One region of the Streptomyces sp. NPDC127068 genome, then DNA from elsewhere that is predicted to be linked to it. Evidence: riboswitches for the same ligand, from Rfam matches in the RefSeq annotation. Region 1 holds a riboswitch; each other region holds the start of a gene.
What was found. Region 1 has a riboswitch for thiamine pyrophosphate ahead of thiO (glycine oxidase ThiO). Riboswitches for the same ligand answer to the same signal wherever they lie in the genome.

Region 1 (7,827 bases):
GAGTGGTCCACCGCCGTGAGGTGGGCGACGGGGGTCAGGGTGGAGTCGGAGGCGATCTGCTCGGTGGCCCGGACCGTGCCCGCGCGGGTGGAGCCGCCGGCACCGTAGGTCACCGACACGAAGCTCGGCGCGACGGCCTCGACGCGCCGTAGCGCGTTCCAGAGGTTCCGCTCGCCCTTCGGGGTTTTCGGTGCCCAGAACTCGAACGAGTACGTCGTTTTACCCGATGCGAGCATGTCACGGACCGTACGCGCGCGATCCGTCCTGGTGGAAGCTGTCCCAAGGGCCATACGGGCAGGTTAGCCACGCCGGGGCCGTCCCCCAACCGGGCGAGGGATAAATCAGACGAAAGACCCCCGCGGTGTCCACCCCTCGGACACTGTCCGTCCTCAGAGTGGGCGCAGCGGGGGACCGGGGCCTACGGGTTCCGCAGTCGGCGGGCGAACTCGGCGGCAGCCGTGCCCGGGTCGGTGGCCTCGGTGACGGCCCGGACGACCACCACCCGGCGGGCCCCGGCCTCGATGACCTGGTCGAGGTTGCCGAGGTCGATGCCGCCGATGGCGAACCAGGGCCGCTCGGGGCGCAGCCCGGCGGTGTGGCGGACCAGGGCCAGGCCGGGGGCGTGCCGTCCCGGCTTGGTGGGGGTGGGCCACACCGGGCCCGTGCAGAAGTAGTCGGCGCCCGGCTGCCGGGCCGCTGCCTCCGCCTCCTCGTCGGCGTGGGTGGAGCGACCGATCAGGACGTCCTCGCCGAGGATCGCCCGGGCGGCGGGGACGGGCAGGTCGCCCTGGCCCAGGTGGAGCACGTCGGCGCCGACGGCGTGGGCGACGTCCGCCCGGTCGTTCACCGCGAGCAGCTTGCCGTGCCGCCGGCAGGCGTCGGCGAACACCCGCAGGTGGTCCAGTTCCTCGGCGGCCTCCATGCCCTTGTCGCGCAGTTGCACGATGTCCACTCCGGACGTGAGGACGCGGTCGAGGAACTCCGGGAGGTCGCCCTGGCGGGTGCGGGCGTCCGTGCAGAGGTAGAGGCGCGCGTCGGCGAGCCGGGCGCGGCGCGTGGATTCGGGCATGGCGTACTGGATCCCCCCGTGGACGGTGCGGTGGTGCGTGGGCTGTCAGTGCCGTCCCAGGGTCCGCGCAGGACAGCGCACGCCGAGCAGGACGCGCCCGAGCAGGGGCGCGGGGAACTGCGCGAAGCCACCGCGCACCCCCACCGAACAGCGCACCGCAGGTGGGCGTACGGAGGGAGCGCGGCGTACCGCGCAGGTGAACACGGTGCGCGGACCACCTCGGGTCCGCGCACCGACGGCGTCGGCCGCTCAGACGGCGGCGGGTGCGCGGCTCAGACGGCGAGCGCCTGCGCGCGGCGCTTCACCTCCGTACCGCGGTTCTCACTCAGGGCCTGGGCGGGCGTGCCCGGCAGGCTGGGGTCGGGGGTGAAGAGCCATTCGAGCGTCTCTTCGTCCGTGAAGCCGTCGTCCCGCAGGAGCGTCAAGGTGCCGCTCAGGCCCTTGACGACCTTGTCGTCGTCGATGAAGGCCGCGGGTACGTGCAGGGCCCTGTTCTCGCCGCGGCGCACCGCGATCAGCTGGCCCTCCTTGACGAGCTGCCGAACACGGGTCACCTCCACGCCGAGCCGCTCGGCGATGTCCGGGAGGGTCAGCCAGGCGGGGACGAGAGCATCAATCTTTGCGTCAATCTCGGTCACGTACCCCAGCCTGCCACTTCCTTCTGACATCGGAAAAGCGGCCCGCTGCCGGTGGGGCCGGTCGGCCCCACCGGCGGCCCGCCCCGGAGGGTCAGCGGACGGCCGACTTCAGGGGGCGCGCCGGGTCCACCAGCAGCCCGGTGTCGAGCACCGCGCCGGACTCGATCAGCTTGCGTCCCTGGGCCAGGTCCCGGGGGCGCCCCACGGCCAGCAGCGCCACCAGCCGCCCGCCGCGCAGCCAGCACACCGACCAGGCGGCGCCCGAGGGCTCCCCGCGCCACACCACCGCGTCGGCGCCTTCGTGGTGGCCCGCGTACTGGACGAAGCGCCCGAACTGCTCGGACCAGAAGTACGGCACCGGGTCGTACACGGCGGGCACCTCGCCGACGATGCCGGCGGCGACCGTGCGCGGGCCCTGGAGCGCGTTGTCCCAGTGGTGCACCAGCAGGCGTTCGCCGTACCGGGCGGAGGGGAAGGAGGCGCAGTCGCCGACCGCGTAGACGTCGGGCACCGAGGTCCGCAGGTGGTCGTCGGCAAGTACTTCCCGGTGCGCGCCGAGTGCGATCCCGGAGCCGGCGAGCCAGTCGGTGGCGGGGCGGGCGCCGATGCCCACCACCACCGCGCCGGCGGGCAGCACGCCGCCGTCGTCCAGGACCACTTCGCCCGGCTGGACGCGGACCACGCGCGCCCGGGTGCGCAGGGTGGCCCCGGCCTCCGCGTACCAGTCGGCCATGGGGGCGGCGACCTCGGCGGGCAGGGCGCCGGCGAGCGGCCGGTCGGCGGCCTCCACCACGGTCACCGCGCAGCCCGCCTCACGGGCGGCCGTCGCGAACTCGGCGCCGATCCAGCCGGCGCCGACCACCACGACGTCGTGCTGGTCGGCGAGCACCGGGCGCAGCCGCTCGGCGTCGTCCAGGGTGCGCAGCAGGTGCACTCCGGGGACGCCGTCCGCGCCCGGCAACCGGATCGGTTCGGCGCCGGTCGCGATGACCAGCGTGTCGTACGGGACGGGTCCGGCCTCGGTGTCGAGTGCGTGGTCGTCGGGGCGGACGCCGGTGACCTCCAGGCCGAGCCGCAGGTCGATGCCGAGCGCCCCGAAGTCCACGTCGAAGGCGGAGTCCTCGGCCTTGCCCAGGAGCACGGCCTTGGACAACGGCGGCCGGTCGTAGGGCTGGTGGGGTTCGGCTCCGATCAGGACGACCGGTCCGGCGAAGCCCTGTTCGCGCAGGGCGACCGCGGTCTGCACCCCGGCCATGCCCGCGCCCGCGATGACGACGCCCGGTGGCCGCTCCGCCGTACTGCCCGGTTCGGCCGTCGCGGCCGTCCTGCCCGCCGCGCCCGTCTCCGTGGCCCCGGTCGTCCCGGTCGTCCCAGTCGTTTCGGTCGCCCCGGGTGCCTCGTACGTTTCGGCTGTCTCGGCTGTCTCGTCTGGCATGTCGCCCTCGTCCGCCTCGTTGGGTCGTGGGGCCGTCGGCCGGCATCCGGCTGTCCCCGGTCGTCACCCTAGACACCCGGACGCCGGCTCAGTCGGCGGTCGGTCCCGGCTCGGGCGGTGTCTCCTCCACCACGCTCGTTCCCCGCCCCTCGTGGGACTCCCACTCCCAGGTCTCCCACAGCCGCACCCGCCCGTCCGGCAGGGCGACCACCCGGGACGCGCAGTGTCCGGATGCGGTCGTCCCGTCGCTGCGCAGTTGGACGTACCGGAAGTCCAGCCGGTCCCCGGTGCGGGTGCCGACGAGGTGGCCGCGGACCACCTCGCCGCCCGCGTAGTCGGCCCAGACCACGCCGTCGCGCTCGTGGTAGGCGAAGCGGGTGCGGGTGCCGACCTGGCCGGGCGCCTGGTCGGCCACGGGTACCAGGACCCGTCCGTCGAGCGAGGGCGCGGCCGGTGCGTCGGGGCGGTGCGGCTGGTCGGGCACGGGACACGACTCCCTTACTGGGGTGCGGGGCATCGGGTTAGGGTGGCCAACGTAACTCGCGGGAGCCCGGACGCACCGGGCTGAGAGGGAGGCTGACCGGCCTCCGACCGTACGAACCTGATCCGGGTCATGCCGGCGAAGGGAGGAGCGGAGCACCCATGTCTCGTTCAGCGGACGTCCTGGTGGTGGGCGGCGGGATCATCGGTCTGGTGACGGCCTGGCGGGCCGCCGGGCGCGGTCTGAGCACCGCGCTGGTGGACCCCGCGCCGGGCGGCGGCGCCGCGCAGGTGGCGGCCGGGATGCTCGCCGCGGTCACCGAACTGCACCCCGGCGAGGAGCAGCTCCTCGCCCTCAACACCGCCTCGGCCCGGGCCTATCCGGCGTTCGTCGCCGAACTGTCCGAAGTCACCGGGGCGGACCTCGGCTACCGGCGCTGCGGCACCCTCGCCGTCGCCCTCGACGCCGACGACCGGTCCCAGCTGCGGGAGTTGCACGCCGTGCAGACCGCGGCGGGACTGACGCCCCAGTGGCTCAACGGTCGGGAGTGCCGGCGGCTCGAACCGATGCTGGCGCCGGGCGTGCGCGGCGGGCTGCGGGTGGACGACGACCACCAGATCGACCCGCGGCGGCTGGCCGCGGCCCTGGTCACCGCCTGTGCGTCGGCCGGTGTGGTCTTCCACCGGCAGCGGGCCGAACACCTGGTCGTCCGCCGGGAGCGGGCCGCGGGCGCCCTGCTCGCCGACGGCACCGAGCTGGCGGCCGGGCAGGTCGTCCTCGCCGCGGGCAGCCGCAGCGGACGACTCGCGGGGGTCCCCGACGAGGTCGTGCCACCGGTACGGCCCGTCAAGGGGCAGATCCTGCGGCTGAGGGTGCCGCCCGGCTTCGGCCCGTTCCTGAGTCGGACCGTGCGGGCGGTGGTGCGCGGCGGGCAGGTGTACCTGGTGCCGCGCGAGGACGGTGAGCTGGTCCTCGGAGCCACCAGCGAGGAACTGGGCTGGGACACCACCGTCACCGCGGGCGGCGTGTACGAACTGCTGCGGGACGCCCACGAGCTGGTCCCCGGCATCACCGAACTGCCGCTCGTCGAGACCCGTGCGGGGCTACGGCCCGGCTCGCCCGACAACGCTCCCCTGCTCGGCCCCACCGCCTTGGACGGGCTGCTGCTGGCCACCGGCCACCACCGCAACGGCGTGCTGCTCACCCCCGTCACCGGGGACGTCCTGGCCCACGCCCTGGTGCACGGTGCACTGCCGGACGCCGCACGCCCCTTCACCCCCCTCCGGTTCGCCCGCCTCCCCCAGGAGCAGCCCGCATGAGCGCGTCACCCGCCCCCGGGTCCACGACCCTGAGCGTCACCCTCAACGGCGAGCACCGGGACGTCACCCCCGGGACGACCCTCGGCGACCTGGTCGCCTCGCTCACCACCGCGCCCGGCGGAGTGGCCGCCGCCCTCAACGAGACGGTCGTCCCGCGCACGGGCTGGCCGCGGGTCGTGCTCGCGGACGGCGACCGCGTCGAGGTCCTCACCGCGGTCCAGGGAGGCTGACGTGGCCGACGACCCCTTCGTCCTCGGCGGCCGGAGCTACGGCTCCCGGCTGATCATGGGCACCGGCGGCGCCCCCAGCCTCGACGTGCTGGAACGCTCGCTGGTGGCCTCCGGCACCGAGCTGACCACCGTCGCGATGCGACGGGTCGACCCGACGACCGCCGGCTCGGTGCTGTCCGTGCTGGACCGGCTCGGCATCCGGGTGCTGCCCAACACCGCGGGCTGCTTCACCGCCGGGGAGGCGGTGCTCACCGCGCGGCTGGCCCGGGAGGCGCTCGGCACCGACCTGGTCAAGCTGGAGGTCATCGCCGACGAGCGGACCCTGCTGCCCGATCCCGTCGAGTTGCTGGACGCCGCCGAGATCCTCGTCGACGACGGTTTCACCGTCCTGCCGTACACCAATGACGATCCCGTCCTGGCGCGCAAGCTGGAGGACGTGGGGTGCGCGGCGGTGATGCCGCTGGGCTCGCCCATCGGCTCCGGGCTGGGCATCCGCAATCCGCACAACTTCGAGTTGATCGTGGAGCGGGCGGGGGTCCCGGTCATCCTGGACGCGGGGGCCGGAACCGCCTCGGACGTGGCGCTGGCCATGGAGCTGGGCTGTGCGGGGGTGATGCTCGCCTCAGCGGTGACCCGGGCCCGGGTGCCGGTGCTGATGGCCGAGGCCGTGCGGCACGCCGTGGCGGCCGGGCGCCTCGCCCACCGCGCCGGGCGCATCCCGCGGCGCTTCTTCGCGCAGGCCAGTTCGCCCGCCGCGGGGCAGGCCCGGCTGGACCCGGAGCGCCCCGCGTTCTGACCCCGCAAGGGGGAACGGACCGCCCGGGGGCGCGCCCCCGGGTCGGCACGCCCCCACTGCGCCGGCTCTTAGACTGCCTCCGTGGACACTTCGCTTCAGGACCCGCTGCTCGGGCACGTGCTGGACGCCCGCTACCGGGTGGACGCGAGGATCGCCACCGGCGGCATGGCCACGGTGTACCGCGCCCTGGACACCCGGCTGGACCGGGTGGTCGCCCTCAAGGTGATGCACCCCGCCCTCGCGGTGGACGCGGGCTTCGTGGAGCGGTTCATCCGCGAGGCGAAGTCGGTGGCCCGGCTCTCGCACCCGAACGTGGTCGGCGTCTTCGACCAGGGCGCCCAGGGCGCCTACGTGTACCTCGCGATGGAGTACGTGCCCGGCTGCACGCTGCGGGACGTGCTGCGGGAGCGGGTCGCGCTGTGCCCGCGGGCCGCCCTGGACGTCCTGGAGTCGGTGCTCGCCGCCCTCGGCGCGGCGCACCGGGCGGGTCTGGTCCACCGGGACATGAAGCCGGAGAACGTCCTGATCGGCGATGACGGCCGGGTCAAGGTGGCCGACTTCGGTCTGGTCCGCTCGGTGGACTCCCGGACCGGTTCGACCGGTCCGGTGCTCGGGACGGCGGCGTACCTCGCGCCGGAGCAGATCGAGGACGGTGCGGCGGACACCCGGGTGGACGTGTACGCCTGCGGCATCGTGCTCTACGAGATGCTGACCGGCGGCAAGCCCCACACCGGCGACACCACGGCGCAGGTCCTCTACCGGCACGTCAACGAGGACGTGCCGGCCCCTTCGGCGACGGTCCCCGGGACGGCCGTGGAGCTGGACGAACTGGTCGCCGCGGCGACGGCCCGCGACCCCCGGCTGCGCCCGCGCGACGCGGTGGCGCTGCTCGCGGCGCTCAGGTCGACCCGGGCCGCCCTCACCGAGGCGCAGCTCGACGCGGTCCCGCCGGGGGCCGACGAGGCGGCGCACGACGGCGCCGAGGACCGGACCAGTGTCATCCCCCGGGCGCTCGGCATACCCCGCCCGCTGCCGGTGAACGACGACATCGCCGTCCCCGACGACGTCCAGCGCACCGCGCTGCTGGGGAGTCCCGTACCCGTGCGGTCCCGGTTCGGCGGCCTGCGCACCGGTCGGCCGCCGCGCCGGGCGGTGGCCGGGCTCGGGGCCCTGCTGCTGGTCCTGCTGGCCGGGATCGGCGTCTGGTACATCAACTCGGGACAGTTCACGAAGGTCCCCGCGCTGCTCACCCAGACCGAGGCGGACGCCCGGGAGCGGCTCACCGACGCGGGGCTGGACGTCGGGGACGTCCGGCGGGAGTACAGCGACACCAACCGCCGCGGCACGGTGATCGCCACCGACCCGACCGTCGGGTCCCGCATCCGCGGCAACGGCAGCGTCGGTCTGACGGTGTCGCTGGGGCCGCAGACCGTGCGGGTGCCCGATGTGACGGACCGCACGCTGGCCGTGGCGCGCAAGGAGATCACGGCCGCCGGGCTGGAGCCGGGGATGGTCACCGACGCCTTCGACACCACCGTCCCGCGGGGCGAGGTGATCAGCACCGACCCCGCTGCGGGTACGGAGCGCCGGGCGGGTTCGGCCGTCGCGATCACCCTGAGCAGGGGCGCCCCGGTGGCGGTGCCCGAGCTCGAAGGGAAGGGGCTCGAGGAGGCGCAGGAGGCGTTGGCGGAGCTGGGGCTGAAGTCGGAGATCGCGCCGGAGCGGGTCACCGCGAAGGTGCCGGCGGGCGAGGTGGCGCAACAGTTCCCCCGGGCGCGGTCCGAGGTCGCCGAGGGCGACACCGTCACGCTGACGCTGTCCGAGGGGCCGGAGATGATCGAGGTGCCGGACGTGGTCGG
Region 2 (7,827 bases), on a different contig from region 1:
CACTACTTCGCGCGGTACGTCCACGACCCCGCACAGTGGACGGACATCCCGGCCGGCGCGCGCGACAGGTTGCAGGAGGCCCTCCTCCCGGACCTGATGTCCGTGGTGCGGCACATCAGCTGCGACGACGACACCACCCGCAAGACGCTGTGGCGCCTGTTCGACGGCACCCTCGTGGAGTCGGTGCTGATGCGGTACCCGGACCGGGTCACCATGTGCATCAGCTCCCAGGCCGGCTGCGGAATGAACTGCCCCTTCTGCGCCACCGGCCAGGCGGGGCTGGACCGCAATCTGTCGACGGCCGAGATCGTGCACCAGATCGTGGACGGCATGCGCGCGCTGCGGGACGGGGAGATCCCCGGCGGCCCGGCGCGCCTGTCGAACATCGTGTTCATGGGCATGGGCGAGCCGCTGGCCAACTACAACCGCGTCGTGGGGGCGATCCGTCGCCTCACCGACCCGGAGCCGGACGGCCTCGGCCTGTCCCAGCGCGGGATCACGGTGTCGACGGTCGGGCTCGTCCCCGCGATCCGCCGGTTCACCGACGAGGGCTTCAAGTGCCGGCTCGCGATCTCCCTGCACGCGCCCGACGACGAGCTGCGCGACACCCTCGTCCCGGTCAACACGCGCTGGAAGGTCCGGGAGGTCCTCGACGCCGGCTGGGAGTACACCGAGCGGTCCGGTCGGCGGCTGTCCATCGAGTACGCCCTGATCCGGGACATCAACGACCAGGCGTGGCGCGGTGACCTGCTCGGCCGACTGCTCAAGAACAAGCGGGTGCACGTCAACCTGATCCCGCTCAATCCGACGCCCGGCTCGAAGTGGACCGCGTCCCGTCCCGAGGACGAGAAGGCGTTCGTGGAGGCCATCGCCGCGCACGGGGTGGCGGTGACCGTCCGGGACACCCGGGGCCAGGAGATCGACGGGGCCTGTGGACAGCTGGCGGCATCCGAACGCTAGAGCGGTACTCTTGTCCCGAACGCCCGCATAGCACCCTGTGCGCAGCGAGCGGTTCGCGCCATTCGCAGCACGTTCACGACAGACAACTGCATTTTCCGACAGGGGAGCGCCACAGCGCTGAGAGTGCGGCAGCCGGGTCACACCGGCGGGCCGCAGACCCTCTGAACCTCGCCCGGGTCATTCCGGGTAGGAAGTTCGGTCACCACTCAAGCTGTTGCGCCCTGCCCGCGCTCCCGCCCCGGGGGCCGCGGGCGGGGCCGCGTCTCTTCCTGGTCCGCTCCAGGAGGAACAACCACGTGAGCACCACCAAGAAGGCCACCGCCGTCGCCCTCGCGGCCGGGCTGGGCCTCGTCACCCTCTCCGGCTGCGCCGAGAGCAGCGACGACGGGCACGGCAGCGCGTCCAAGACGGTCACCCTGGTCAGCCACAGCTCCTTCGCCGCCTCCGAAGAGGTGCTGGAGGAGTTCGAGAAGGAGTCCGGTTACACGCTCAAGGTCCTGGAGGACGGGGACGCGGGCGTCGCCGTCAACAAGGCCATCCTGACCAAGGGCAACCCGCAGGGCGACGTGTTCTTCGGCATCGACAACACCCTGCTCTCCCGCGGCCTCGACAACGACCTCTTCACGCCGTACGAGGCGGCGGGCGCGGACAGCGTCCGGCTCCCGAAGCGGCCGTTGCTCGACAAGCAGGACCGGGTCACCCTCGTCGACACCGGCGAGATATGCGTCAACTACGACAAGAAGTACTTCGCGGACAAGGGCGTGACCCCGCCGGAGACCTTCGACGACCTGGTGAAGCCGGCGTACAAGAACCTCCTCGTGGTGGAGAACCCGGCCACCTCCTCGCCCGGCCTCGGCTTCCTCATGGGCACCGTCGCCCAGCAGGGCGGCGCCGCGTGGCCCGACTACTGGAAGAAGCTGAAGGACAACGGCGTCAAGGTCGTGGACGGCTGGGACCAGGCGTACAACGAGGAGTTCTCCGGTTCCGCCGGCGGCAAGAAGGCCGGCGGCGACCGTCCGCTCGTCGTCTCGTACGCCTCCTCCCCGCCCGTCGAGGCGATCTACTCCGACCCCAAGCCCGCCGAGGCGCCGACCGGCGTCTCCACCGGCACCTGCTTCCAGCAGGCGGAGTACGCGGGGCTGCTCGCGGGTGCGAAGAACCCGGAGGGCGGCAAGGCCCTGCTGGACTTCATGAGCGAGCGCACCTTCCAGGCGGACCTGCCGCTGAACATGTTCGTGGACCCCGTGCACAAGGACGTCAAGGTCCCCGCGGACTTCGCCCGGTACGCGGTGGAGGTGCCCTCGCCGCTGACGATGGACCCGGAGCGGATCGCCGACCACCGTGACCAGTGGGTCAAGCAGTGGACCTCGCTCGTAGTGAAGTAGGCCGCGCGGCCGACGCCCCCCGCCCCGGTGACCCGCTCGGGTCGGGGGCGGCGGCCGGCACGGGCCCCGGGCGCACCGACGCCCCCGGGCCCGCGGCCCCGCGCACCCGGTCGGATCGCCGGGGCGCCCTGCTGCGCTGCGCGCTGATGGCGCTGCCGGTGGTGTTCTTCGCGGTGTTCTTCGCCTACCCGGTGACCGCGATCGTGGCGCGCGGGCTGCGGCCGGAGGGCGTCTGGCAGCTCGGGGCGATCGGGGAGGTGCTGGCCCGCCCGGAGATCCGCGAGGTGCTGTGGTTCACCACCTGGCAGGCCCTCGCCTCGACGGCGCTGACCCTGCTGATCGCGCTGCCCGGCGCCTACGTCTTCGCCCGGTTCGCCTTCCCCGGCAAGCAGGTGCTGCGGGCCGTGGTCACCGTGCCCTTCGTGCTGCCCACCGTCGTCGCCGGCTCGGCGTTCCTCGCCCTCCTCGGCCGCGGCGGTCTGCTGGACCGGGCGGCCGGCGTACGGCTCGACACCACCGTGTGGGCGATCCTGCTGGCGCACGTCTTCTTCAACTACGCGGTCGTGGTGCGCACCGTGGGCGGACTCTGGGCCCAACTCGACCCCCGGCAGGAGGAGGCCGCCCGGGTGCTCGGCGCCTCCCGGTTCGCCGCCTGGCGGACGGTGACCCTGCCCGCGCTGCGGCCCGCCGTCGCGGGAGCCACCCTGATGGTGTTCCTGTTCACCTTCACCTCCTTCGGCGTGGTGCAGATCCTCGGCGGCCCCGCGTTCTCCACCCTGGAAGTGGAGATCTACCGGCAGACCTCCCAGATCTTCGACCTCTCCAGCGCGGCCGTGCTCACCCTGGTGCAGTTCGTCGCCGTCGGTCTGATCCTCGCCGTCCACGCCTGGAGCGTGCGCCGCCGGGAGCACGGGCTACGGCTGGTCGACCCCTCGATCACCGCGCGCCGCCCGCGCGGTGCGGGGCAGTGGGCGCTGCTCGCCGGGGTGCTGGCCACCGTCGCCGGGCTGATCGTGCTGCCCCTCGGGGTGCTGGTGGCCCGCTCCTTCCAGGACGCCGACGGGGCCTTCACCCTCACCTACTACCGGGCGCTCACCTCCGCCGAGGGCGGCGCGTTCCTCGTGCCGCCCATCGACGCCATCGGCAACTCCCTGCTGTACGCGCTCGCCGCCACCGCCATCGCCCTGGTCATCGGGGGGCTCGCCGCCGCCGCACTGACCCGGCGCGCGGGGCGCCTGGTGCGCGGCTTCGACGCGCTGCTCATGCTGCCGCTGGGGGTGTCCGCGGTCACCGTCGGCTTCGGGTTCCTGATCACCCTGGACGAGCCGCCGCTCGACCTGCGGGCCTCCTGGTGGCTGGTGCCGCTGGCGCAGGCCCTGGTCGGGGTGCCGTTCGTGGTGCGCACGATGCTGCCCGTCCTCAGGTCCGTCGACGGGCGGCTGCGGGAGGCGGCGGCCGTGCTCGGCGCCTCGCCGTGGCGGGCCTGGCGCGAGGTGGACCTGCCCCTGGTGCGGCGGGCGCTGCTGATCGCCGCCGGGTTCGCCTTCGCCGTCTCGCTGGGCGAGTTCGGGGCCACGGTGTTCATCGCCCGCCCCGACGAACCGACCCTGCCCGTCGCCGTCGCCCGACTCCTGGGCCGCGCCGGGGAACTGAACTACGGCCAGGCCATGGCCCTCTCGACCCTCCTGATGGTGGTGTGCGCCGTGTCCCTGCTGCTCCTCGAACGCCTCCGTACCGACCATGCGGGGGAGTTCTGATGACCGCGAACCCGGCCACCACCGGCACCGGCACCACGACCGGCACCGGCAAGGACACCGGCACGGACACCGACACCGAAGCGGCGCTGCGGCTGGACGGCGCGACCGTGCGCTTCGGCGCCCACACCGCGCTGGACGCGGTCTCGCTCGACGTCGCCGAGCACGAGGTCGTCTGCGTGCTCGGCCCCAGCGGCAGCGGCAAGTCCACGCTGCTGCGGGCGGTCGCCGGGCTCCAGGACCTCGACGCGGGACGGGTACTGCTCGGCGGCCGGGACCGGACGGGAACGCCGGCGCACCAGCGGGGCGTGGGCCTGATGTTCCAGGACCACCAACTGTTCGCCCACCGCGACGTCGGCGCCAACGTCGCCTTCGGCCTGCGGATGCACCGGGCCCCGCGGGCCGAGCAGGAGGCCCGGGTGGCGGAACTGCTGACCCTGGTGGGCCTGCCCGGCGCGGCCCGGCGGGCCGTCGCCTCGCTGTCCGGTGGGGAGCAGCAGCGGGTGGCCCTCGCCCGTGCCCTCGCGCCGCGCCCCCGGCTGCTGCTGCTCGACGAGCCGCTGGGCCAACTCGACCGCACCCTGCGCGAACGGCTCGTCGTGGAGCTGCGGGAACTCTTCGGCGCCCTGGGCACCACGGTGCTCGCGGTCACCCACGACCAGGGCGAGGCGTTCGCGCTCGCCGACCGGGTGGTGGTGATGCGGGACGGCCGGGTCGCCCAGACGGGCAGCCCGCTCGACGTCTGGCAGCGTCCGGCGGACGAGTTCGTGGCCCGTTTCCTCGGCTTCGACAACATCGTCGCGGGCGTCGTGACCGGCGGCACGGCGCGCACCGCCTGGGGCGAGCTGACCGTGCCCGGGGAGACGCCGGCGGGGGAGCGGCTGGTGCTGGTCCGTCCGGCGGGAGTGCGGCTGGTGGGGCCGGACTCGGGGCTGCCCTGCGCGGTGACCGCCCGGACCTTCCGCGGCACCCATGTCGCACTGCGCCTCCAGCCGGCGGGCGGGGCGCCCCCGTTGGAGGCCGCGTGCGGGCTGCGGGACGCACCGGAGCCCGGGCAGCGGGTCGGGGTGGAGTTCGATCCGGCGGAGACGGTCGTCCTGGGCTGACCGCCGACGGCCGGTTCACCCGGTCGGGGTCAGCCGGGGATGGTCGCCGGGTCCATCCAGACGATCTCCCAGGTGTGACCGTCCAGGTCGTCGAAGGAGCGGCCGTACATGAACCCGTGGTCCTGGGTGTCGCCCGCCGGGGTGGCGCCCAGGGAGAGCGCGGTGTCGACCAGCTCGTCGACCTTGGCGCGGCTCTCGGCGCTCAGTCCCAGCAGCACCTGGCTGGACTTGGTGGCGTCCGCGATGGGCTTCTTGGCGAAATCGGCGTACCGCTCGTGGTCGAGCAGCATGACCACGATCGTGTCGCTGACCACCACGGAGGCGGTGTGGTCGTCGGAGAACGCGGGGTTCAGCTCGTAGCCCAGCCCGGTGAAGAACTCCTTGGAGGCGGCCAGGTCGGCGACGGGGAGGTTCGGGAAGATCATCTGCTGGTACACGGGGGGTCCTCTTTCATGAGTTCCATGAGTTCCATGAGTTCTATGGAGTTTCGCGGTGTTCTCGTGGTGCCGGGCGGTCGCCCACCGTCCACCGCGGACCGCCCGGGAGCGCCGGGTGCCGCGCCGGGCCGTGCGATGCGTGGCGATGCGCCGTTCAATGAGTAGACGGGGGAGCCGCCCGGAACTCATCGCTGCCGCGCGAAGTTGCTCGTACGAATGCGCGGGCCGTCCCCTGGAAGGGTGAATCCCGGTGTTCCGATGACTTCGGGCCGCCCCGGGAGTCCCCCCTGCGGACCCGCCCCGGCACCCGGCCCGGGGCGCGGCCACGAACCGAAAGGCACAGCATGTCCGACACCAGCACCGATCTGGGCGGTCTCCTCCGGGCCGGGGTGGCCGACGGAACGGTCCCGGGCGCCGTGGCCCTGGTCGCCGGCCCCGGCCGGACCGAGATCGCGGTCGTCGGCACGGCGGACACCGGGGGCACCGCGCCGATGGCCAGGGACAGCATCTTCCGCATCGCCTCGCTCACCAAGGTGGTCACGGCCGCCGCCGTGCTTACCCTGGTGGAGGACGGCACGCTGGCCCCGGAGGACCCCGTCGACCGGTGGCTGCCCGAACTGTCGTCCCCCGTCGTCGTCCGGGACCCGTACGGTCCGGTGGACGACGTGGTGCCCGCCGACCGCCCCCTCACGGTGGGCGACCTGCTCACCGCCCGCGCCGGGTACGGCTTCCCCGCCGACTTCGACCTGCCGGCCGTCACCCCCCTGCTCACCGAACTGCACCAGGGGCCGCCGCGCCCGGACCTCACGCTCACCCCCGACGAGTGGACGGCGACCCTGGCCCGGGTGCCGCTGCTGGCCCAGCCCGGTGCGCAGTGGCTCTACAACACCACCTCCGACCTCCAGGGCGTGCTGGTCGCCCGGGCCGCGGACCGCCCGCTGCCGGAGTACCTGGCGGACCGGCTGTTCGAGCCGCTGGGGATGACCGACACGGGCTTCCACGTGCCGCCCGCCAAGCTCGACCGCTTCACCAGCCAGTACCGGCCCGCCGACGGGGGCGCGCTCGACCTGGTGGACGCCCCCGACGGGGCGTGGAGCCGTCCGCCGTCCTTCCCGTCCGGCGCCGGGGGGCTGGTCTCCACCCTCGACGACTGGTGGGCGCTGTACCGGATGCTGCTCGCCGACGGAGCGGGCCCCGACGGCCGCCGGGTGCTCGCCCCGGAGTCGGTGCGCCGGATGCGCACCGACCACCTGACCCCCGCCCAGCGCGAGGCCGGCGCCCTCTTCCTCGAAGGCCAGGGCTGGGGGTACGGGGGCGCCGTCGACGTCCTGGCCGTCGACCCGTGGAACGTGCCGGGCCGCTACGGCTGGACGGGCGGTACGGGAACCACCGCGCACCTGGTCCCCGCCACCGGCACCGTCACGATCCTGCTGACCCAGGTGGAGCTGACCGGGCCGCAGCCCCCGACGCTGATGCGGGACTTCTGGGCGTACGCGCAGCGGGGCTGAGGCAGCACGGCCGGGGCGAGTGCGGGTCAGCGGTCCAACGGGGCCGCGGCGAGCGCCGCGACCGCCCAGGTCAACGGGCCGAACAGCAGGCACAGGGCGGCGACGCGCAGCAGGGCCGCCGCCCGCAGGGCCGCGGCGGGCGCCCCCTGCCGCAGCAGGGCCGCCGTGGTCCGGGACCTGGCCTGCCGGGCCTCGACCGTGGCCAGGGCGAGCGCGGCGACCGCGCACCCCACGACCAGGCCCGCGCCCAGCACGCTCAGCGGACCGGTGTCGGGCTCGGAACCCGTGTACAGCGTGGCCGCCGCGTAGGCGCCCGCCGCGACCGCGCAGACCACGCCGAGCGGCCGGCCGATCCGGTGGGCCTCCCGCTGGAGCACGCGCCCCGCCAGCAGCCGCACCGCCCCCGGCCGCACGGCCTGCACGGCCCGCCCGCACAGGTACGTCATCCCGGGTCCGGCGAGCGCCAGCCCGACCGCGGTGAGGGCCCATCCGACGAGCACGCTCAGCGAGCCGCCCGCCAGTCCGCCCGGCAGCCGCAGCCCCGGGGCGGGGCCCGATCCGCCGGCGTACGACTCGACGGCGAGGCCCGCCGCGAGCAGGGCGATCCCCCAGGGCAGACCGGCGGGCGTCGCCGGGGCGGCCGGCGGGAGGTCCGCGTCGTCCACGGGGTCGTCCGG
Region 3 (7,827 bases), on a different contig from region 1:
TACTTTAAGCAAGATGCCATGAGTGTCAGGGGGCTGATTCCTGGCCAGTCGACGCCACACGACGGGGTAGCCAATGCGCGAGTCGGTACAGGCAGAAGTCATGATGAGCTTTCTCGTGTCCGAGGAACTCACCTTCCGCATTCCCGTGGAGTTGCGTTACGACAGTGCCGATCCCTATGCCGTGCGGCTGACCTTCCACCTCCCCGGCGATGCGCCCGTGAGCTGGACGTTCGGCCGTGAACTGCTGGTCGACGGGGTCGCCGAGCCCTGCGGGGACGGGGACGTGCACATCGCCCCGGACGATCCGGAGATCCTCAGCGATGTGTTGATCACGCTTCAGGTGGGTGCCGAACAGGCCGTCTTCCGGGCGGGGGTGGCGCCGTTGATCGCCTTCCTGGACCGCACGGACAAGATCGTTCCGCTGGGCCAGGAACGGGCGATGGCCGGATTCGACTCCCTGTTGGACCAGGCGCTCGACCGCATCCTGGCGGAGGAACAGAGCGCGGGTTGACGTCCCGTCAACGCCGTGGCCGGACCATCCCCCCGGGGGTGGGTCCCCCGATGAGCACCCGCCCCCGTCCCGGACGGTTCAGCCGCCCGTACGCGCCTTGCGGCGGCGGCGGCCCCGGCCCCCGGGCGACGGGACGGTACGCGCGGGAGCGGCGCCCGTTCCCGGGCGGTCCGCGGCCACCACCAGCGTGGCCAAGGCCGTCGTGACCGGCACGGACGCCACCAGGCCGATCGATCCGACCAGCGTCCGGACGATCTCCTCGGCGACCAACTCGCTGTTGGCCACCGTGCCCACGGAACTCTGCGCGATCGAGAACAGCAGCAGCAACGGCAGCGCCGCGCCCGCATAGGCCAGGACCAGGGTGTTGACCACCGAGGCGATGTGGTCCCGCCCGATGCGGATGCCCGCGCGGTACAGCGCGCGGCGACTCATCGTCGGATCGGCCTGGTGCAACTCCCAGACCGCCGAGGTCTGGGTGACGGTCACGTCGTCCAGCACGCCGAGCGAACCGATGATCACCCCGGCCAGCAGCAGACCGCTCATGTCGATCCCCGGGTACAGCCCGTGGATCAGACCGGTGTTGTCGTCGGTGTCCCCGGTGAGCGAGGCCCAGCCGATGAACAGGGAACCCAACACCCCGATCAGCAGCAGGGACACCAGCGTGCCGAGCACGGCCACCGAGGTGCGGGCGGACAGCCCGTGGCACATGTACAAGGCGATCAGCATGATCGCGCTCGCCCCGACCACCGCGACGACCAGCGGATTCGAGCCCTGGAGGATCGCGGGCAGGATGAAGAACGTCAGGATCAGGAAGCTCACCGCGAGGGCCACCAGGGCCATCAGCCCGCGCAGCCGGCCGACGAGCACCACGGCGAGCGCGAACAGTCCGGCCAACAGCACCATCGGAAGCCGACGGTTGGTGTCCGCGACCGAGTACTGGAGGTCCCGCGGCGCGTCGGGGGCGTAGGCGACGATCACCTTCTGGCCCTGTTCCAGCTTCCGCGAGGCATCGGGCTGCACGATCTCGGTGAACGTCCGACCCGCGTGCGGACCCGTGGTGACCTTGACGGTGGCCTTGCCGCAGTCGCCGGTCGACCGCTGCTGCGCCTGACTGCCCTCAGGGGTCGAGGTGTCTCCGGTCGGCGGGACGGCGCCCGCGTTGACGGACTTGCAGTCGACCCGGTCGACCCGGGTGACCGTCGCCTGCTCGGTCTGCCGGTCGAAGCCGACGCCCGTGCGCTCGTGGGTGGGGGCGCCGCCCGGCCACAGGACGACCAGCCCCACGACGACGGCCGTGGCGAAGGGGATCAGCACCGCGGCGATGATGCGGCGCAAGCGGGCCGAGACGGGCGCCGCCGGACCGTGGGAGTGAGAATGCCCGTGGCCCCCGTGGCCCCCGTGGCCTCCCCCGCCTCCTCCCTGGCCGCCGTGGCCGTCCGGACCGTGGCCGTGGCCGTGGGCGGTCGACTCCGGGGCCGTCGCGGGGGACGGCGACCAGGGCTGTCCGGCGGGCGGGACGGGAGGCTGCGGCGTGGTGGTCACCGCCCGATCATCGCAAGAACGGGCGGGGCCCACTGTTCAGCACGCCAGACATGACGCTAGCGTGGGGGCACCTTTGCACACGCGGGAGCTCGGAGCACCGGGCTGAGAGGGCGCTGACCTCCGTACCCGGACCTGCTCGACGCTTCACGCGGACGGGTGCTCCGGCGGAGAACCGCTGCGTCGACCGCTGAACCTGTTACCGGGTAATGCCGGCGTAGGGAGTAGGTCTCATGACCATCAAGGACGCACGCACGCCTGCCGTGACCGCGCCCGACCCCACCGATCCCACGGACACTGCGGCCCCCACGGACACTGCGGACCCCGGGCCGACCGTCGGTTGGCACAAGGCGTACGTCGAGGGCCCCCGCCCCGACCTGCGCGTGCCGGTCCGTCAGGTCCACCTCACCAACGGCCGGTCGATCACCCTGTACGACACCTCCGGCCCGTACACCGATCCGCACGCGGACACCGACGTCCGCCGCGGGTTGGCGCCGCTACGGGAGAACTGGATCATCGCGCGCGGCGACACCGAGGAGTACGCGGGACGTCCGGCCCGCCCCGAGGACGACGGGCTCAAGCACACCTCGCCGCGCGGGGGTCTGCGCAACCTGGACGCGGTGTTCCCGGGGCGCCCCCGCCAGCCCCGACGGGGCCGCGACGGAAAGCACGTCACCCAACTCGCCTACGCGCGCCGCGGTGAGGTCACGCCCGAGATGGAGTTCGTGGCGCTCCGCGAGAACGTCGAACCCGAGGTCGTACGGGCCGAGATCGCCGCCGGCCGGGCGGTGCTGCCCGCGAACGTGAACCACCCGGAGATCGAGCCGATGATCATCGGCAAGCGGTTCCTGGTGAAGGTCAACGCCAACATCGGCAACTCCGCCGTCACCTCGTCCATCGAGGAGGAGGTGGACAAGATGACCTGGGCCACCCGTTGGGGCGCCGACACCGTCATGGACCTGTCCACCGGCCGCAACATCCACACCACCCGGGAGTGGGTGCTGCGCAACTCCCCCGTGCCGATCGGAACGGTGCCGCTCTACCAGGCGTTGGAGAAGGTGGACGGCCGGGCGGAGGAACTGACCTGGGAGATCTACAAGGACACGGTCATCGAGCAGGCCCAGCAGGGCGTGGACTACATGACCGTCCACGCGGGCGTCCGGCTGCCGTACGTACCGCTCACGGCGCGCCGCAAGACCGGCATCGTGTCGCGCGGCGGATCGATCATGGCCGCGTGGTGCCTGGCGCACCACAAGGAGTCCTTCCTGTACGAGAACTTCGAGGAACTGTGCGAGATCCTCGCCGCCTACGACGTCACGTACTCCCTGGGCGACGGGCTGCGCCCCGGTTCCATCGCGGACGCCAACGACGAGGCGCAGTTCGCGGAGTTGCGCACCCTCGGTGAACTGAACCGGATCGCCAAGGGCTTCGACGTCCAGACCATGATCGAGGGCCCCGGACACGTGCCGATGCACAAGATCAAGGAGAACATCGACCTCCAGCAGGAGATCTGCGAGGAGGCCCCGTTCTACACCCTGGGTCCCCTGACCACCGACATCGCGCCCGCCTACGACCACATCACGTCCGGGATCGGCGCCGCCATGATCGCCTGGTGGGGCACCGCGATGCTCTGCTACGTCACGCCCAAGGAGCACCTGGGCCTGCCCAACCGTGACGACGTGAAGACCGGGGTCATCACGTACAAGATCGCCGCCCATGCCGCGGACCTGGCGAAGGGGCATCCCGGGGCCCAGGAGTGGGACGACGCGCTCTCCGACGCCCGTTTCGAGTTCCGCTGGGAGGACCAGTTCAACCTGGCCCTCGACCCCGACACGGCACGGTCCTTCCATGACGAGACCCTGCCCGCGGAACCCGCGAAGACGGCGCACTTCTGTTCCATGTGCGGGCCGAAGTTCTGCTCGATGAAGATCAGCCAGAGCATCAACGAGCGGTTCGGCGGCGACGCCGCTGCGGACGCCTCCGCGGAGGAGGTCGCCGAGGGCATGCTCCAGAAGTCCAAGGAGTTCGCGGCCTCGGGCAACCGGGTCTACCTCCCGCTGGCGTAGCGGGCGCGACCGGCCCGAGCTGCGGCGGGTCCGCGCGGGAGGTCCGCGCGGGCCCGCCGCCGGACGCGTGCCCGAGTGCGGCGGGCTACTCCGGTGGGTGTTCGGGCCCGCCGAAGTCCGGGCTGCTGAAGTCCGGGCTCGAATAGCTGGGGCGCGGCCCCGTCGAGCCCCGGTCGGGGCTGCTGAACCCCGGCCGGTGGTAGCCGAGGTGCGGCATCCGACCGGAGGTGCCGGCACCCGCCGGGGCCGCCGGGCCGTACGTTCCGCCGGTCCCGGCAGCCCCGGCGTCGGGTTTTGGGGCGTTCGCCAGGGCGGTGCGGAGGAAGGGCACGATGCCGTGCTCCACCAGGGCGTCGCGCCACACCTCGCGGGCCAGTTCGACCCGTTCGTCGATCTCGCGCCGCGGGGCGTCCCGCAGCGCCGTCGCGTTGTTCCGCAGTGCGGCGAACAGCAGTCCGGCCGCGGCGACGAGGATCGCGGCGGCGGTGATCGCGCCGAAGACCCAGCCGGTGGCGAGCAGGGTCCGGCCGATCGCCAGCCCGGGGCTGAGCGCCCGTAGGGCGTAGCCGACGAGCAGGAAGATCACTGCCGAGGCCCCTGCGAGCACCGGTGCGAGCACCGTGAGGACGGCGAGGACACCGGCGCCCGTGGGCTCGGGCGTGCCGTCGGTCGTGGTGCGCGGGGCGGTGGCACGTGCTTCCGCACGGACCTTCACGTAGGCGTCGTACTCGGTGGTGGCCGCAGCAGTGATCAGGGCCCGGGCTTCGACGGCCCTGCTGCGCAGCTGTTCGGGGTTCAACCGGTGGCTGACGGGCCCCAGTTCGGGATGGTGCGCGGTGGTGCGCAGCGCCTCGTCGAGGATCCGCTCGTACTCGGTGCGGTCCTCGCTCGACAACTGCCGCGGAACGCTGTTCATCTGCATCCCCCGATGCTCCGTAGGGCGTGTGGCTCACATGGTTGAGAGCCGTCGGGCAGAAACGGAGGGGAGCCTGCTACGGATGGGCCATGGTAGGGCCGGCACGGCGCACGGTGACAGGGGATTTCCGAAAATGGTGCCCCGGTGCCGCAAGATCCTCCGTTTCCGCCGTGGCCTGCGGAACGTTCAGTCGTGCAGGGGGAGTTGCTGGACCAGCAGCTTTCCCGCCATGGTCACGCCGCCGTCCATGGCGATCGCGAGTCCGTCGGCGTAGACGTGCGGTCCGTGCACCACCGGGCCGCGGCTGTCGTCGTCGTCCTCGGAGCCGACCTCCCCGAGCAGGTAGGGGATGGGGCTGTGGCCGTGCACGACGCGGGAGCCGCCGTAGGCGGAGAGGAGTTCCCGGGCGGCTTGCGGGCCGGCCTCGTCGCGGAAGGCGAAGCGCTTGGTGAACTTCCGGAACAGGTCCCAACACTCGTCGGCGTCGTTGCGCGTCAGGGTTTCCCGCACCGTGTCGTTCACGGCCTCGATGGAGTCGCCGTAGTCGAGGTAGGCGGTGGTGTCCGAGTGCAGGAGCAGGTGGCCGTCCTCCTCCACCATGGCGTCGAGCCGGGACATCCACTGGAGGTGGTGGTCCTGAAGCCGGTCCATGTCGGCCTTCTGGCCGCCGTTGAGCAGCCAGGCCGCCTGGAAGGTGGCGGTGCCCGCACCGGAGTTGACCGGCGTGTCGCCGAAGCGGCGGGCGCCGATGAGGAGCAGTTCGTGGTTGCCCATGAGGGCCTTGCAGTAGCCCCCGGCGGCGGCGGCCTCGGCGGACAGCTTCATGACCAGGTCGATCACGCCGATGCCGTCGGGCCCGCGGTCGGTGAAGTCGCCGAGGAACCAGAGCCGGGTGGTGCCGGCGGACCAGTTGCCTTCGGTGTCGATCAGGCCCTGCTCGTGCAGCGCGGCGACCAGTTCGTCCAGGTAGCCGTGCACGTCGCCCACCACGTACAGCGGCCCGGGGCCGTCCGGGGCGTGGGGCGCGGGGGCCGGGGCGGGGGACCCGTCCGGTGTCGGGAGGGCGTCGCCCCGCTTGATCACCGGGAGGTCGCGCTGCGTCGGGGTGTAGCCCTCGGGCTCCTCGCCGCCGTCGTAGGGCGGGGTGCCGCCGGGCGTGGCGGGGTACGCGGCGACCGGCGGGTGCCGGTCACCGGGTGCGTGCCGGTCACCGGGTGCCGGGTGCTCACCGGGTTCGGGGTGGGCGGGGGCGTTCGCGGGCTGGTACGGCGCGCCGTCCGGAGGTGCGGCGGGCTGCGGTGGGTGCGCCGGAGCGGCGCCCGGGTCCGCCATGGCGCCCGGGTGCGGACCGACGCTGCCCGGATGCGGACCGACCCGTGGATCGGGCCGGTCGTCGGGCCGGTCGGGATGGACGGGACCGGCCTCGTGCACATAGGCCGGCACCCGGAAGTCACGTACCGTCGGCGTTCGCACGACGGGTCCCTGACCTGCCCCCTGAGTCATCGACCCCTCCACCACCTCGCGCCGCAACTGCACCGGATCGGACTGCCTGGTCGCAGCGGCCCGCGGTGTCGTCCGCCCATCATAGGAATGCGGATCGCGCTGTGTGATGACCCAGGGGTGGTGAATCGGAACAGCGGCCCGGTTCACCGCGCTTTTCTCCCGAATTGGGCGGCGACCGGATGTCCGTTCACCCTCGGCTAGCCGGTGCGCGGCGAGCGGGGAGGGCTGACGGTGGTGCGCGGATGACGCCGTTCGGAGGAGGTGCGGACGATCAGTTCCGTGGGTATGACCTGCTCCATCGGATGGTCGGACTCGACTCCCTCGATCGCGTCGATCAGGAGTTGGACGACGGCCGTGCCGATCCGCCGCGGTTTGAGCGAGAGCGTGGTGATCGGCGGTTCGGTGGTGGCGTAGACGGTCGATTCGCTACAGCAGACGAGGAGCAGGTCGTCCGGTACGCGCAGTCCGTACCTGCGGGCGGCGGCCAGCAGGTCCGTGCCGTTGGGGTCGAAGAGGCCGTAGACCGCGTCGGGACGGTCGGGTCGGGCCAGGAGGCGGTCGGCGGCCACGGCGCCCGCGCAGGGGTCGTGCGCCGGGTACGCCTCGTAGACGGGGTCCTGCCCCACGCGCTCGCACCAGTGCAGGTACGCCGTCGTCGACAGGTGGGTGTAGGTGTCGGTGGTGGTGCCGGTGAGGAGTCCGATCCGGCGCGCGCCGGCTTCCGCCAGGTGGTCGAGGATGCCGAGCACGGCGGCCTCGTGGTCGTTGTCCACCCAGGCGGTGACCGGGAGCGAACCGGCGGGTCGGCCGTCCGAGACGACGGGCAGGCCCTGGCGGACCAGTTCGGTGACGACCGGGTCCTTGTCGGAGGGATCGATCACGACGGTGCCGTCGAGCGCGACGTTCGACCACACGTCGACGGGACTGCGGCGGGAGGTCGCCGGAAGGATGACGAGGGCGTACCCCCTGGCCAGTGCGGCGGAGGTGGCGGCTCTCGCCATCTCGGCGAAGTAGGCGAACTCCGTGAAGGTGAAAGGTTCATCCCCGTAGGTGGTCACGGTCAGCCCGATGAGGCCGGACTTGCCGGTACGGAGGGTTCGGGCGGCGGCCGAGGGGCGGTAGCCGAGACGGTCGGCGACCTCGCGGACGTGGCGCCGGGTCGCGTCCGGTAACCGGCCCTTGCCGTTGAGTGCGTCCGAGACGGTCGTGATGGAGACACCGGCGGCGGCGGCCACGTCTCTGATGCCCGCTCGGCCCGGCCGGCCGCCTCGGCGGGGGGTGTCCGCCCGGCT

Region 2: another riboswitch for thiamine pyrophosphate. It lies ahead of ACFWIA_RS09375 (thiamine ABC transporter substrate binding subunit); the one in region 1 lies ahead of thiO (glycine oxidase ThiO).
Region 3: another riboswitch for thiamine pyrophosphate. It lies ahead of thiC (phosphomethylpyrimidine synthase ThiC); the one in region 1 lies ahead of thiO (glycine oxidase ThiO).

What each region holds. Positions count from the first base shown of each region.
Region 1 is NZ_JBHXEN010000032.1:36,127-43,953, reverse strand. It holds gene metF (methylenetetrahydrofolate reductase [NAD(P)H]) at 1-290, opposite strand, end outside; gene thiE (thiamine phosphate synthase) at 419-1,069, opposite strand; gene ACFWIA_RS20900 (Rv2175c family DNA-binding protein) at 1,342-1,707, opposite strand; gene ACFWIA_RS20895 (NAD(P)/FAD-dependent oxidoreductase) at 1,799-2,962, opposite strand; gene ACFWIA_RS20890 (hypothetical protein) at 3,231-3,626, opposite strand; TPP riboswitch at 3,675-3,788, shown strand; gene thiO (glycine oxidase ThiO) at 3,785-4,942, shown strand; gene thiS (sulfur carrier protein ThiS) at 4,939-5,172, shown strand; gene ACFWIA_RS20875 (thiazole synthase) at 5,174-5,968, shown strand; gene pknB (Stk1 family PASTA domain-containing Ser/Thr kinase) at 6,050-7,827, shown strand, end outside.
Region 2 is NZ_JBHXEN010000011.1:68,973-76,799, forward strand. It holds gene rlmN (23S rRNA (adenine(2503)-C(2))-methyltransferase RlmN) at 1-960, shown strand, start outside; TPP riboswitch at 1,051-1,171, shown strand; gene ACFWIA_RS09375 (thiamine ABC transporter substrate binding subunit) at 1,257-2,345, shown strand; gene ACFWIA_RS09380 (ABC transporter permease) at 2,492-4,102, shown strand; gene ACFWIA_RS09385 (ABC transporter ATP-binding protein) at 4,102-5,205, shown strand; gene ACFWIA_RS09390 (VOC family protein) at 5,235-5,642, opposite strand; gene ACFWIA_RS09395 (serine hydrolase domain-containing protein) at 5,987-7,150, shown strand; gene ACFWIA_RS09400 (hypothetical protein) at 7,177-7,827, opposite strand, start outside.
Region 3 is NZ_JBHXEN010000025.1:10,866-18,692, forward strand. It holds gene ACFWIA_RS17510 (SsgA family sporulation/cell division regulator) at 74-511, shown strand; gene ACFWIA_RS17515 (YibE/F family protein) at 590-2,053, opposite strand; TPP riboswitch at 2,125-2,291, shown strand; gene thiC (phosphomethylpyrimidine synthase ThiC) at 2,284-4,116, shown strand; gene ACFWIA_RS17525 (hypothetical protein) at 4,202-5,038, opposite strand; gene ACFWIA_RS17530 (metallophosphoesterase) at 5,219-6,550, opposite strand; gene ACFWIA_RS17535 (LacI family DNA-binding transcriptional regulator) at 6,733-7,827, opposite strand, start outside.